One region of the Paenibacillus sp. FSL H7-0940 genome, then DNA from elsewhere that is predicted to be linked to it. Evidence: riboswitches for the same ligand, from Rfam matches in the RefSeq annotation. Region 1 holds a riboswitch; each other region holds the start of a gene.
What was found. Region 1 has a riboswitch for cyclic di-AMP ahead of MHB71_RS18105 (hypothetical protein). Riboswitches for the same ligand answer to the same signal wherever they lie in the genome.
Positions count from the first base shown of each region.

Region 2: it holds a riboswitch for cyclic di-AMP, as region 1 does, so the genes downstream of both, MHB71_RS14600 (C40 family peptidase) here and MHB71_RS18105 (hypothetical protein) in region 1, are expected to answer to the same signal.
Region 3: it holds a riboswitch for cyclic di-AMP, as region 1 does, so the genes downstream of both, MHB71_RS07450 (3D domain-containing protein) here and MHB71_RS18105 (hypothetical protein) in region 1, are expected to answer to the same signal.
Region 4: it holds a riboswitch for cyclic di-AMP, as region 1 does, so the genes downstream of both, MHB71_RS24650 (C40 family peptidase) here and MHB71_RS18105 (hypothetical protein) in region 1, are expected to answer to the same signal.

Region 1 covers NZ_CP150280.1:4,065,285-4,069,182, forward strand. The annotation lists gene MHB71_RS18095 (Nramp family divalent metal transporter) at 186-1,481, shown strand; gene MHB71_RS18100 (HAD family hydrolase) at 1,587-2,270, opposite strand; gene MHB71_RS18105 (hypothetical protein) at 2,398-2,796, opposite strand; cyclic di-AMP (ydaO/yuaA leader) riboswitch at 2,912-3,087, opposite strand; gene MHB71_RS18110 (glutathione peroxidase) at 3,459-3,898, shown strand, end outside.
Region 2 covers NZ_CP150280.1:3,353,676-3,357,573, forward strand. The annotation lists gene pelA (pectate lyase) at 109-1,071, opposite strand; cyclic di-AMP (ydaO/yuaA leader) riboswitch at 1,490-1,621, shown strand; gene MHB71_RS14600 (C40 family peptidase) at 1,627-2,091, shown strand; gene MHB71_RS14605 (carboxymuconolactone decarboxylase family protein) at 2,165-2,494, opposite strand; gene MHB71_RS14610 (hypothetical protein) at 2,636-2,854, opposite strand; gene MHB71_RS14615 (hypothetical protein) at 2,974-3,303, opposite strand; gene MHB71_RS14620 (xanthine phosphoribosyltransferase) at 3,401-3,898, opposite strand, start outside.
Region 3 covers NZ_CP150280.1:1,674,661-1,678,558, reverse strand. The annotation lists gene MHB71_RS07460 (hypothetical protein) at 85-426, opposite strand; gene MHB71_RS07455 (polysaccharide deacetylase family protein) at 580-1,371, shown strand; gene MHB71_RS07450 (3D domain-containing protein) at 1,479-2,153, opposite strand; cyclic di-AMP (ydaO/yuaA leader) riboswitch at 2,156-2,351, opposite strand; gene MHB71_RS07445 (amino acid ABC transporter ATP-binding protein) at 2,570-3,292, opposite strand; gene MHB71_RS07440 (ABC transporter substrate-binding protein/permease) at 3,279-3,898, opposite strand, start outside.
Region 4 covers NZ_CP150280.1:5,577,700-5,581,597, reverse strand. The annotation lists partial or broken gene MHB71_RS24665 (PfkB family carbohydrate kinase) at 1-701, shown strand, start outside; gene MHB71_RS24660 (cytochrome c) at 797-1,153, opposite strand; gene MHB71_RS24655 (GNAT family protein) at 1,304-1,798, opposite strand; gene MHB71_RS24650 (C40 family peptidase) at 2,154-2,588, opposite strand; cyclic di-AMP (ydaO/yuaA leader) riboswitch at 2,628-2,765, opposite strand; gene MHB71_RS24645 (hypothetical protein) at 3,011-3,862, opposite strand; gene MHB71_RS24640 (M1 family metallopeptidase) at 3,873-3,898, opposite strand, start outside.

The DNA.
Region 1 (3,898 bases):
GTTGCACTAGACAAAAATAATTGAAGGAGTACAATGTAACAATAAACATAAAAATTTAGATATATCATGAGCGGTTTGTACTGCATCAATATCTCAAAATCAATAATTCAAAGTCAGGTGATTATCGTATGAGTAAAAAAAATCCGTTCAACGCTCCTTCAAGAGAATCATTATCTACTGCGGGCATGGCCCCTTCCCTTGGAGAAGCACATAGTTCCATGAAAGTTCCGCAGAATGCTGCATGGTGGAAGAAATTCCTCGCCTTTGTAGGCCCAGGATACCTTGTTGCCGTAGGTTACATGGACCCGGGGAACTGGGCAACAGATATCGCAGGCGGCTCGCAGTTCGGGTATACCTTGTTATCCGTTATCCTGTTATCGAACCTGATGGCCGTTGTCCTTCAGTCGCTGGCTGGCAAGCTCGGCATCGTCACTGGACGGGATCTGGCTCAAGCCTGTCGTGAAAGATTCAGCATGCCTGTTGTTATGATGTTATGGATTCTGTGTGAACTCGCCATTGCAGCTACCGATCTGGCTGAGGTCATAGGTTCTGCCATCGCATTAAAGCTGTTATTTAACATCCCCATGTTATACGGCGTTATCATCACCGCAGTTGATGTACTCCTGATTCTTGTTCTGCAAAACAAAGGCTTCCGCGCTTTGGAAACTCTCGTCATTGTGCTGATGGCAACCATCGCCCTCTGTTTCGGGATTGATCTGTTTCTGGCAAAACCGGATATGGGCGGTGTTCTCCATGGTTTTGTACCAAATGTTGAGATTCTGCAAAACCCGGCTATGCTCTATATTGCCATTGGTATTATCGGAGCAACCGTGATGCCGCATAATCTGTACCTGCATTCTTCCATTGTGCAGACCCGTCAGATCGAACAGACACCACAGGGCAAAAAAGAAGCCATTCGGTACTCGACCATGGATTCTACGATTGCGCTGACACTGGCCCTGTTCATCAATGCAGCCATCCTGATTGTATCTGCTGCTGTATTCCACAGTGCTGGTATGACGCAGGTTGCTGAGATCGCTGATGCCTATCATCTGCTGACACCTCTATTAGGTACTACGGTTGCAAGTATTCTGTTCGGTGTGGCGCTGTTAGCATCAGGTCAGAACTCTACCCTTACAGGTACACTCGCTGGACAGATCGTTATGGAAGGTTTCCTGAACATTCGAATTCCGGCTTGGCTGCGCAGACTGGTCACACGTCTGATCGCCATCATCCCGGCGGTAATTGTGACAGCCATTGCAGGAGAACATGGCACAGAAGAACTGCTCATTTTGAGCCAGGTCGTGCTGTCGCTTCAATTGCCCTTTGCTGTAATTCCCCTGGTGATGTTCACAAGTGATAAAAAAAGCATGGGTGCATTCGCCAACAAATTGTGGCTCAAAATCATCTCATGGGTCATTGCCGCGATTATCGTTGTGCTGAATGTATATCTGATCATTCAGACGATCCGGTTGTTCTAATCTCATTTTAATTGGCTAAATACTAAAAAGGCTGATCAACTCCGGTATGCTATACCCAAGTTGATCAGCCTTTATTGTTGCAATCCAATAAACAACCATCTGAATCTAATCCTGATTTGGCATCAGTAACGGCAGGAGTTGATCCAATGAATCAACAGTCCAATCCGCACGTTTGTCATCCGATAGCTCTGGCTGGAATCTTCCGTAACCCTGCATAATCCGAATCGTACGCATGCCCAGCTTCCGAGCAGGTATAATGTCGTTATCGATCCGATCGCCGATCATGACGGCTTCCTCCGGTTCACAACCGGCCTGCTTCAAGGCCACAGCGTATAACTCAGGGTCTGGCTTGGACACTCCTTCTTCAGCCGAACATGCCAGAACATCAACATACTTCCGCAAGCCATAGCTTTCCAGTCTCTCTTCCGTTCCAGGACTCTGATTGGCAATAATGCCAATGCGATAATGCCGTGACAACTGCTGAAGAACGGAATCCGCTGAAGGAAAAGGACGTTCAAGATCTTTTTGAAACTTCAGCTTGTCCTGAATCTGTTTCTGATGCCCCTCGTCTTCAACGAATGTGCGAATCGCCACTCTCATAGGCCATTGCTCATATTTTCGGTAACAACTCGCGAACAGTTCGCGTACCGCCTCAATTGTCACCGGATACCCCAAAGCACAAGCTTCACGGACAAACTGTCCGATAATATCATCAACCGGCTCCCATTCATCCACCAGCGTATCTCCAACATCAAAAAACAACCATTTCAATCCACCTACATCCGGCACGCCAATTCCTCCTTGTAAGCATAAAAAAGAAGACTCACCATCCTGCATGAGTCTCCTCAAACTTCCGTTTATCGATACATTCAATTATAACAGGCACCTTACACCTGAGCAATCACAAGCTATGGCATTAACCATTGAGGAGAAAGCCAACTTCCCCATTGAGCGAATATACAATCCGGTCTGCGCCCATGCCCCGATAGATGCCCTTAGGATGACTCTGCTCCGTAATGACGCACAGGGATTTCGATGTCCATGAACGGCAGATCTGTAAATAACGACAGGTCAGATTCAGGCTGTTCTCGAAAATAAACACGTTGCCTACGCTGCCCTGCGGCAAAAACCATTTTTGAGCTGCAGCCGTATTCATGCGAATGACATGTTCTACTCCGATTCTACGGAGTCTTCGCTCTTCCCCTGCACTGTTGGTTAGAACGGCAAACGGCATTTTTTTGTACATCAGCAATTTGATAAATTTACGTCCTGCTTCATTTGGAGCAGTCACTAAGATCATCTCAGTATCCATCATTCGTTCCTCCCTTGGCGTGAAAAGACAACAAAAAAGAAGCGTGGGGGACCAAGGCCTCCCGAACGCTTCTTAAATAACCCATGGCGAAAACACCATGAACCAGCGTACGGCTTGTTGCCTCTCCCTTTAACGCTTACGAGGTTAGCTGACGGATTCGGGCGCGAGAGTCGCCCTATTTCCGGCTGTCACCGGAAAATTCACCCCATGAATGCCCACTGTCCTGGACAGCGCATTCCGTTGGTTCCCCCGTTTCCCATTCATTAATGAATGGAAACTCAGCGATTAAAACATCGTTCGTATATCTTAAGGTAAGATCGAGCGATATTATCGTTTGTTTCGTTTTTCAAGTACAATTTAGTTTAAATTGAAATTACGTTATGAATCATACACCCGTGCCATGTCGGTGTAAAGTCCGCCCAGATCACCAAATCGGCAGATTTTTGCCAATTCCTATCCATAATAACGCTTACAACAAAGTTATACTCTATCTATCTCTTCAAGGCTATCTAATTCTCACTCTGGCGTAAATCACTTCGCAATTCATTCACGTATTCTGCACAACTTGCCTGTTTTGATTCTTTTAACACCATATTAGTTTTGCAATATTTAATTGCAACCAATATAATAGAAGATATAAGAGTAAATAAATGGAGGCGATTTAGATGACAGTCTACGATTACAAAGTGAATACCCTTCGCGGTCAAGAAGTTGAAATGTCCGACTACCGTGACAAAGTGCTCCTGATTGTGAATACGGCAAGCTCATGCGGCCTTACCCCTCAATTCAAAGGTCTGCAAGAATTGCAAGACAAGTTTCAAGATGCTCCATTTGAAGTGCTTGGTTTCCCAAGCAACCAGTTTGCACAGGAAAAAGGATCTTCCGACGATATTGCCGAGTTCTGTCAGATGAATTATGGCGTGAGCTTCCCCATGTTTGAGAAAATTGATGTGAACGGTTCAAGCGCTCACCCTCTTTTCCAACACCTTAGCACAGAAGCTCCTGGCCTGCTCGGCTCCAAAGCAATCAAATGGAATTTCACCAAATTCCTCGTGGATCAGAACGGACAGGTCATTAAACGTTATGCTCCCAAAACAACACCGGA
Region 2 (3,898 bases), 710 kb from region 1:
ACTGAAAATAATAACAATAAAGCCCGAATCAGACGTCCATGTCGATTCGGGCTTTACCTTTAACTGCTACTAATAGTTTGGTTCATTAAAACGGAAGCATACTACAAATTACAGCTTGGAAGGCCAGTTGCCATACCATGCATAACCGCCTCTTCTTTCTTTATCAATATCACTTAATTTGTATTTAACTACCCCGTCACGACCAATAAAGATTGGTTTATCCGTTCCGATCTCATAGAAGCGTGCCCAAATTGGTGCAGCTTTGGAATCAGCGATAATTTTACTATCTCCATTAGCTCTTTCATACTTGTAACCCGTAATTTTCACTTTGTTAAACCAAGCCTCCGCTCCTTTAATGGATGCGGTAATTTTAGCGTTAGCAGGTCTGGTTTTTAGAAATTTAACAATCGTTACACTCTCTCCAGCTGTCAGAGATGGCACTTCGTAGATTCTTGCGCTCGCTGGTTTAAGAGAGTTGGAATCATGTTGTTGTCCCCATGCTGTCAGCTTACCACCTGAAACGACCTGTGTATTCAGAATCGCCTCCACACCTTTGGCAACTGAATTTTTACTGCGGTTAGCAAGTGTGCTGTCGATAAATGAGAAATCACCTTTGCGTGCTGCTACTTCATCCAGCATAATCATTACATTAATCATGGCATCATCATTGTAAGTGATGTGCTTGTGGTATCCGGAGCTTTGGTAAACTTGTGGCCACCCGCCGTTTGAATACTGCATGTTGATCAAAAAGTTAATTCCTTTGATTGCAGCTGTGGAGTAACGCGGATCATTCGTCTTTTTAAATTCCTTCGCCAATCTTCTAATTTCTGAGTATGTAGCCTTGTTGTCTATCGTGGACTTTGCCCACTCTCCACTTGTCTGTTTATAATCTTTTCTCCAACCTCCATCCGGCAGCTGGTTCTTCAAAATATCAGAAATACTCGCTGTAGTACCCGACGCATCTGCAGCAGATACCGTCCCTACAGGGAGAACTGCCATTCCAACTACTGAGAACACCATCGTACATGCCAGGACAAAAGTAATTATTTTCTTCGCTTTCAAATGTAACACTCTCCTATGTTCGTTTTTATAAATCTTCCACTTCTACTTTACGTATGATATACGCCCCGAACCTCCTTTATTTGTATTTATTGCATAATAAAATCAATTTTCATCCAATATGTGGATTGGATAATCAGATAATATGCAAAAAATCGATTTTTGTCAATATATGCAACTTAATGAATATAATCTCTCTAATTCTACATAACGGAATAGTTCTTTTAACTCATGACAAACCTATCTATTTATCCAAATTCGTCTTACACGAATCAATAATGACGTTTTTGTCATGAATGATACCCAAACTCGATCCCTTCTTTCATATAAAAACCTTAATTCCGCTAACATTGAGGTATTACGAAGGGTTTTAAATGGGTTTGACAATTACGCATTTATGCAATATAGTTTCAAATAGTTACAAAAACTTAATTATTCATTGCCGAGTTTCATGTTTGAAAACGGGGGAACCAATTTGGGTGAATTATTCTTATACATAGGAAATATAGGGAACCTTCTACCGAACCCTTAGCTAACTCCGTAGGCATCGAAGGGAGAACATTGATTTTGAAAAAACTGATTATCTCCATTTTTGGAGCAGCTGTATTATTTACATCCGGGGCAACAAGCACAGAGGCAAGCAGTATCAACTCCGTAGTGAACAACATGACAGGTATTCCTTACAAATGGGGTGGCACAACTGTAGCCGGCTTCGACTGTTCTGGTTTTATGAGATATCTTTTCAACAAATACAGCATTGAATTACCACGTACTTCGCAGCAGCAAGCCAAAGCAGGTACTCCCGTATCCAAGAGCAATGTTCGGACAGGTGATCTGGTGTTCTTTAATACAACAGGCAAAGGCATTTCACATACAGGTGTATATATCGGCGGCGGACAATTCGCTCATGCCTCCAGCAGTAAAGGTGTAAGCATCACGAAGTTATCGAATCCATACTTCAATGATCGTTATGTAACAGCACGTCGGGTAACTGGACAGTTTATGTATGATAAAATGTTAGGTAAAATGTGATTCACATACAAAAAGGCATCGGTTATTAACCGGATGCCTTTTTTGCACTTAAAAATGTATGTTGCATTGCTTACTAATGCAGCGCCTTCTGCACTCGCATCGCACCCTGAGACAGGGCATGTCCTCCACCAACAGCTCCAGCCACGGCTACGGTCTCCATAATCTCCTGATCTGTTGCGCCCTTAGCACGGGCTTCTTCTACATGGTAGAAGGTACATACCTCATTGTTGGCGAATAATCCAATGCCAAGCGCAATTAGCTGTTTTGTCTTCGCATCAATCACACCAGGTTGGAAACATTCTCCGGTAAACTCATGATACGACTTCACCACACCTGGCAGCACATCGCTTAATGCTCCAATCTGATCCTTGTAGGCATGAACTTTATCATTCATCAATGTCATGGCTTGTAGCACACCCTCTCGGCTATAGTTACAGATCTTCCTCACTGTACCTATCTTCTCTCCCGAGTGAGCCAATTATGCCAAGAAATCATGGTAATTCCAAACATTTAACGCTCATGGCCCTGCCATAATTACAAGCTGTTACTCACTAAGTGGACTCTGGCGAGGCTCGCTGAACAGCTGATAGCTGTAACCTCGGTCCAGCTTAACGACACGTCGATTCTGACGACGGATAAGTACTTGCTCGCCATCCCAGGCAACCACAATCCCCTTCACGTCGTTCGATTCCAGCTCGTCCCGTACGACTCTAACTTTCTCACCTGACAGACGCAGGGCGTCCAATTCTGTATCACTAATCATCTTCATGGCTCCTATATTTCAAATTTATTTACAAAAAGAGACCTAAATGAAAAGTCATTTAGGTCTCACGTGACTGTATTGGACTGTCATGTCATTCGAAATTATGTCCCGACTGAAAGTTACCGCTGCGCGTGCTCTTTGCTGTCGTTCTTCTCGAACCAAAAATCAAGCACTTTGGCGGACATCACACGTTCTTCAAGGTACTCCACTTGATGCGGTGTAAATTGTTCTTTCCAAGAGAAGGACAACTCTTCGCACAAGCCTACAATCGTCAGTAATTCTGACCAGGCAACATAGCGTTTGTACCAGAAAAATTGAGGATGTTCAATCATATAGGGATAAAGGTCATCGAATTCCGTATGTTTACAATCCAGGGCACGTTCAAAATGAACTTTCGATTCCGCCAGCTTATCATTAAAAAATTGTTCTGTTGCCGGTTGGTTCCCCATGGTGTTGCCTCCTCTCCCTAACATAACCCCATTATAAATGAAATCGGCGGTCATGCAAAGGCATAGTTCAAAAAATAGGCCCTATTCCTTTAAAATGTCACATTTCGTTATCGTCAAATTGTACCGTACCATCGTTCAGGGAACGAATGCGTACCAAGGCTTCCACCGGAATACCCTGTTCACGAATCGTGCGTGCCCCTGCCTGGAAACTTTTCTCGACCACAACGCCGAATCCGACAAGTTCCGCACCGGAACGCTCGATAATTTTGATGACGCCACGAGCGGCATCTCCATTGGCAATAATATCATCAATGAACAAAATGCGGTCATTCTCATGAATGAACTCGCGGGATACCATAATATCAGTTACAATTCCTTTGGTAAAGGACGGTACACGTTCACAGTAAGCATCAGGATCAGCCAGAAGTGTTTTTTTGCGACGGGCGAATACAAGTGGCACCCCCAGTTCATAGGCTGCGGCAAACGCAACCGGAATCCCTGAGGATTCTACCGTGATTACCCGAGTTACTCCACTTTCACGAAAACGGGCAGCGAACTCACGTCCCATCTCCATCGTTAATGCAGGATCAATCTG
Region 3 (3,898 bases), 2.4 Mb from region 1:
ATCGTATATAAACATACATACGTAACAATCTACAACTCGTTTCAATTTTAGCAAATAAAATCAAAACATTCGATGGCTCTTATGTTAGGAAGATCGTTTATCTTTGTTCAGATGATCCTCCATCAACCTCTCTGCAGTCTGCACGATTTCGTCGATCTGCATCCGCGTGATGGAATCAAAATGGATACCCATGATCACCGTAACGGTTACTTTCAGCTGCAAGGCAGCCTTTCGGGCAAGCCGCTCACACAGCTCTTGTTCTTTATGCCCAGGAATATGTACTGTCGTCCCGCTTACGCGCTCATGATCCACATAGAACGTGGCTACGGCGCCAATGTGCGCCTTTCCTCCGGTAACGAGAAAAACCTTATCTTCTCCTGCTTCAATAACCTGTAAACGTATGGATTTCAAATCATATGTACTCATACCCATCCACCTATCCTTTTCTATATGTTATATATGGAGGAATTATGGCTGTCATGAGCTAAATCGGCAATGAAACTTCTCACACTGCGCATATTTTATGGAGCCCCCGGGCATACCAAGGAGAACGTCATTTTGAAAAAGGAGGCCGATATTATGCGCGTACGCCTCATTATGCTGATGGTTATCGTTATTTTTCTCGGAGGATATCATGCTCCAGTTTCAGCGCGGGATGTTTCAAGCCCGCCAAGTGAATCCGTATCAGGTTCGGATTCTGCGGAAGAAGAACAACTGACATTGGGACAGTTACGTCAAAAATATGCCGATACGTTCAAAACCAATGGTCCTTCAACCAAGAAGGTTGCACTGACTTTCGATGATGTACCTGATCCACGGTTTACTCCACAAGTACTGGATGTATTGAAGAAGTACAATGTCAGAGCTACATTCTTCATCGTGGGTAGTCGTGCAGAGAAACATCCGGATCTGGTGAAACGCATCGTTAAGGAAGGGCATATGGTTGGTAATCACAGCTACAATCATCCTGAATTCAGTAAGCTGTCGATGAATGCCTTTCGCAAACAAATTTTACATACCGGGGATATTATTCGACGTTTGGCGGGTTATACGCCCAAGATGATTCGGCCACCTTATGGAGACATTAATGAAGAACAGCTGAGATGGGCTGCCAAACAACACTATAGCATTGTGAACTGGAACGTAGACTCCCTGGACTGGAAAGGCCTTTCAAAGGAACAGGTGAAAGATAACATCCTGTCTGCCGTGAAACCTGGCTCCATCGTTCTGCAACATGCTGGAGGAGGTGTAGGATCAAATCTTAACGGCACAATTGAGGCTTTGCCTGAAATCATTGAGGAACTACGTAATCGGGGATATGAACTGGTCACCTTGGACGAAATGCTGGGATTGCCAAAGGCCAAAGATTAAGATGACCGTGATAGAAATAAATGAGAATATTAAAAGGGTGCTGTTCAATCGCGAATTAGCGACTGGCAGACACCCTATTTGAATTCATTTTAAATGTTATTTTCTCTCTACTTCAGAATGTACAGCTCGATATCCTGAAAACCAAATGAGCTTACAGACTGTTTGCTACCCGGGATAAAGATATCAATCCGGTGACCTTTGATTGCACCGCCCACATCACGTGCTGTGGCTACAAAAGCTTGTTTTGGCAATCCTGGATGGCTGTGACCAGTTACCAGTACTTTAGTTCCAAGTGGAATCACACTTGGATCAACTGCAATCGTACCCAGTTCAAGGTCATTCCCGAAATAATCGACTGCACCCCAGCCTCCATTTTCAGACGGATCTGCAGAGTATGCCGTTGCTTTTACGTTCACAGCTTTGCTGTAATCGAATGTCTTACCCCAGGCTTGAACCACTTTGTTATCTGCGTTAACGTCCAAACTTGCTGTGGTAACCGTTTTGGCTGGGGTCTTGCTCTCCGTTGCCGCAGCGGCTGCAACATTGTTTGCCTTACCGGGAATCGTAATTTTCAAACCACCATAAATGTTGTAAGCCGAAATGTCGTTGTTTGCTTTAACCAACGTGTTGAGTGCTACTCCATATTGTTTTGATAAGGTGTAGAAGGTATCCCCTTCTTTGGCCACATGAACTGAATCGGCGTGAGCCGGAACGGCTTGAATGAGCATTGCTGTTGTCATTAATGCTACTGCTGTTTTGGCTATACGTTTCTTGTTAATCATGGTCTTCCTCCCTCATTATGCCTGCGAAGTTAGTTGTCGGATTCGGATGAGGAGCCACCCTATAGGTTCTTCGTTACATTTGAAACGTTATGTACCCCTAATTCACCCCAAGCAGTGTGCTGTAGATCTTCCCCCTGCACAATCTGCATCGTTACATCCCCCGCACTCCCTGTCCGGAAGTTTCGGCAGAGTTCAATATATCACAATTTTGTAACCTGAACTTGTAGTAATTCTTACCAAATGGTTTTTAGCATGTAAGCATTTGTAAGAATACTGGTTAATTCAGAAAATTTGGTTGACCCGATTCCTTTATATTTGGTAACAGAATAGTTACTTTTCCGAATGCTTACGCGATTATTATCCATAAAAAATAGCGTTACCGACTCGAAGTCAGTAACGCTATTTAATCACATCGTTTAGAGTACTTTGGCAAGAAAATCACGTGTACGTGAATTTTTTGGAGCTCCAAACACCTCATCAGGTGTTCCCTCTTCCACAATAACCCCGCCATCCATGAACAGGATTCGGTCTCCCACTTCACGTGCAAAACCCATCTCATGGGTTACGATGACCATTGTCATCCCGCCTTCTGCAAGACGTTTCATGACATCCAACACTTCACCGACCATTTCGGGGTCCAGTGCCGACGTAGGCTCGTCAAACAGCATCACATGCGGCTGCATGGCCAATGCTCTAGCAATGGCGATCCGCTGCTTCTGTCCACCAGACAGCTGATTCGGGAATGTATCTTTTTTATCGTACAAGCCCACGGTGTTAAGCAGATCAGCGGCGATTTTCTCCGCTTCCTGAGTGGATTGTTTCTTCACTTTAATTGGAGCAATCGTAATGTTTTGCTCTACCGTTTTGTGTGGGAACAGGTTGAAGTGCTGGAACACCATGCCCATTTTCTCACGAGTTGCGTTAATGTTATGCTTGGGGTCCGTGATTGACACGCCTTCAAAATCAATCTCTCCTGAGGTAGGCTGTTCCAGCAGATTCAGACAACGCAAGAAAGTACTTTTACCTGAACCGGAAGGACCGATGACCACGACAACCTCACCTTTGCCAATCGTCACGTTAATGCCCTTAAGCACATCGTTATTTCCATAAGATTTGTGTAATTGTCTAACGTCTATCACTTGCACTCAACTTCCTTTCCAGTCGTCCCAGCAGCTTGGACAAAATGAACGTCATTACAAAGTAGATGGCTGCTGCAATCAAAAATGGACTCAAGCCTTGGTACGTAATGTTCTTGACTACACTTGCCTGATACATAATATCCACCATACCGATAACTGAGATAATGGAGGATTCTTTGATGATAGTTATGAATTCATTACCGATCGCTGGTAATACAGCTTTGAAGGCTTGTGGCAATATGATATAACGCATCGCGGCGCCTCTTCCCATACCTAATGAACGCGCTGCCTCCAACTGACCACGATCCACACCTTGGATACCTGCACGGAAAATCTCCGCCAGATAGGCACCACTATTGATTGAAAGTGTAATGATACCTGCCTGAAGTGCAGTGAAGTTAATGCCAAAGCTCAGGGAAAAACCATAGTAAATAATCATCAACTGTACCAACATCGGTGTGCCACGGATCACTTCAACGTAAGCCGTACCGATCCAGCGCAAGATTGCAGCGTCATGCAAACGGAACAAACAGATGATCAATCCAATAATTACCCCGAAGATAACCCCAAGTGCAGACAACAGAAGTGTGTATCCTACACCTGTAG
Region 4 (3,898 bases), 1.5 Mb from region 1:
TCGCAGGTTCGCATATTGGAAGACACGGTTACAGGGACGGCTTCCATCTGGCTCTCTCGGGGAGACAACCGGATTATCGTTATTCCTGGTGCGAATGGGCAAGTGGTGCCTGAGATGCTGGAAGAGGCGGATACGGTAAAAAGCCTGACTGCAGCCGCAGCGGTGCTGCTACAGCTGGAGATCCCGCTGCCAGCGGTTACCCGCGCCGCCCAACTGACGGCTGAAGGCAGCGCACTGGTGGTGCTCAACCCGGCTCCCGCGGTGCCGGGTCTGCCCCAGGAGGCTCCTGCGGTGCGTCGACGTTGTCACGCCGAACCGCAGTGAGCTTGCCGTGCTTACCGGCCGGGATCATCTCCGGCCGGAAGACCTGGATGCGGCGGTCGCAGAGCCTCGCCGCATCCCTCGGGGCCGCTGTCGTCACGACGCTCGGCCCCGAGGGGGCTGTCTACGCGGCGGCGCCTGGTGGCCGCGTACAAGCAGGGCGTGCCGGCGCGTGCCGTGCGCCCGGCTACGCCGTAAGCGCCGTCGATACGACCGGCGCTGGCGATTGCTTCAACGGCGCGCTGGCGGTAGCCCTCGCGCGCGGTGAGACTTTGGACGCGGCCGTAGGCTTCGCCATGGGTGCGGCCGCGTTATCCGTGACAAAGCTCGGCGCCCAGTCCGGGATGCCGTCCGCACGTGAAGTTGAGGCCTTTTTGGCTGAGCATGCCGCAGAGGCTTAATAATTGATATAACAAAGAGGCTCTTATTCTCCGAAAAGGGGATTAAGCGCCTCTTTGTTATGCATGTGCAGAGATTATTTCTTCTCTGACAGCCACATGGCGATATTTGCAATCTCTTCGTCCTGCAGTTTGCCCTTGAAGGAAGGCATGCCACCTTTACCCTTGACAATCGTAGAATAGATCTTCTCCAGATCATCCTGGCTGCCGATGTTTGCCAGAGCAGGTCCTACGCCACCTTGAAGCTGATCCCCGTGACAGGAGATACAATTGGCTTTGACCAGTGCTTCAGCCTGTCCGGCATCCAATGTTACTTCCGGCATGGTTGGTTTGGCTTCTTCAGCCACTTCTTCTTTCCCTGGAAGCGTAAACATTAAAACAATAGCTAAAGCGCATGCTGCAAAAAATACTCCGCTCATGATCCATTTGTGCATCCCTTATGTCCCCTCCAGAATGAAAGATCATCTAACCTGAAACTATCCATATCATTATAACGGAACCTGTACTGACATCATAGCATTTTGTGGGAATTTTTTGAACTAATCACATAACAAGGGGCAAATTTGGTTGTTTTGCAATGGATTCTAACCGCGAGGCCCTTCATAAACCATACAGTGAAAGGGCTTCAAGCCGCTGGGGGTCTGTCGTTCGTATGTATCCTGGGTGACAAATCCACTCTTCAGATAGACTTGAATGGCACGAGCATTCCAAGTGAGTACTTCCAGATCAATCTCATTCGTGGGATTTCGGCGAATAGCTTCTTGTACAATGGCAGTGACAAAAGCTGTCCCTTGACCCTGACCACACAGCTCTGGATGCATGCCAAGGCCAATCCGGGTTACCCCTTGAAGTGGGAAGTATTGAGCAAACCCACATATACGATCGTTCTGATCCAGGACGATCGCATATTGCTCCTGCCGCAGCTGTGCATCTCCGAATTCCACTTCCAGAGCTTTCATCTGCTCCCAGGGGAGCCAGCTGTAGATATTGTAAGGCGGATCATACTGCCAACTGCAGATAAGCTCCGCATGTTCTTCTCGCATGGGTACAACGTGAAACGTCACAGGGGTTTCCTTCATACACCTGCATGCTCCTTTCCTTGAAACAGAACTCTTTGTCCACTCTACAAAAGTGATGTTCATTTAGCAAGTCTTCCTTCCCAAGAAAAAAAATGAAACAAAAGTTCCGGTAATTTCGTTTATATTATAACGGGATGGGTAAAAACATCATAAGGGCACGGACGAACGAACGCAAAATGAACCTGTTGATGTCGCAGGATATACCCCGAGTATAACTTGCAACATGAATAAGGATTGAAGCACAAAAAAACCGCCGGATACATTCCTGCGGAGAATGTACCGGGCGGTTCTGTTATGCTTCTTGCTTCGTTCCAGTATGGTTAATGGTTACAGCATCATGTTGCTCAGCTTGTCCCTAGTCAAGGGCCAGTGATTCATATGCGTCCGTGCTCATAATCCGTTTTGCGCCAACATAACGATTGGCCCAGTAGTTTTCACTCAATGCACTGATCGTAACGCCTTTGGAAGAAGAGGAGTGTGCGAACTTTCCATCCCCTACAAAGATTCCTACATGAGATACGCCTTTACCTGTTGTATTAAAGAACACCAGATCGCCAGCTCTCATTTCCATGCGGGATACGGAATCGCCCATGTCGAATTGGGAACTGGATTGGCGTGCCAAATCAATACCCAACTTGTCGAATACATACCGGGTAAATCCGGAGCAGTCAAAGCCGTTAAGCGTTGTTCCCCCACTTTTGTATGTAGTTCCCATTGCTGAATCAATTACTGTGTCCATCTTTGAATCTGCGAATGCGCTACCTGCACCAAGCGATAAAGCGAATGTGATGCTAAGTACAGCTGCGGTTAATTTCTTCTTGAACAAGAGATATTCCCCTTCCAATGCCTGCGAGGTTAGCTTAAGGATTCGGTTGAAGGTCCCCTATGATCCCTCTGTAGCAAGATCAATTCACCCATAACTGGTTCCCCCGCTTCCCAGGTGCCAGGAATTTGGCTATGCTAGTTATGCACCTGCGAAATCAAGAAATGACGATTTAATTTTAAGTAGTTACAAATATGAATGTAAAGATTACAAAGTTGTTACTAAAAACTCACTGCGATTATTGTAACAGAGGAGTACGGCTTTGGCAACGTTTAGCAACAAAATTAGCAAAAAAAACCTCGACCTTTGACGGGGAAAGGTTGAGGTTTGCCTATTTATAAGTACATATTAGGCCATGAGTTTAACATGTGATGGTAACAATTTTTAAACTATCTGCTCTCACCTTTGGATATTTTGGACTGCCATAATCGGAAATGGCTGCATATTTTCCACAGACTCAATAGACATCTGGCAAGTGGATACGTCTGTTGTAGTATAAGTCCGGTCAGTCCCGTTAATAACCATGAGGCTGTAGTGAACGCCCCAAAGACGAGCAGGTGTACTCCGCCCAGCAGTAATGCAATGCCGATTACAGCGATGATATGACGCAGTGCAATCCAGAGTGCTTTGAGGGTACCGTGAGCCCCGCCTTCTCCTTCTGGTGCCGAAACACCGAACTGCATATAGAGTATGACATGGTGGATGATCCAACCATATACAATCCAGGCAGCAACATAAGGTATGCCAGGCAAAAGTAATTGAAGGGAATGAAATCCGTCCATGAGAATCGAGTAGAGCTTCGGTATGAGCCAGTAGGCGGGCAGAAGTATCAATAATGTACGTATGGTGTGGAGCAGCAGCATCGGTTTCCACAGATTTTTGATTCCGCGGACAAAGGGGATACGCTCTTCTGTAGAATTAAAGTGCTGAAGTGAGTAGAGCAGTCCTGCCTGAATGAGGGGGCTGATCAACATGCGAACCAGCAGCATGCCCCCGAGAATCCATAGATAACGATGAACCTCCGGATGGGTAGACAGGTTAAGTTGACTTTCCATTTTGAACAAAAGTGTACTCAGCTCACCGGCATCAGCATCTGGATAGCGAAGGAGCAGTGGGATGACGGCCGATTGTACCATTCGATAGAAGAAATATCCCCAAATGAGTTGATAGAGAAATAAGAGTGCGGCAATGAACATATGCTGACGGACGAGAAACCAGCCTTCACGTATTTTCGCTTTCACCGTTTCCACCTCACCATGACAGACCTCCGAATATGG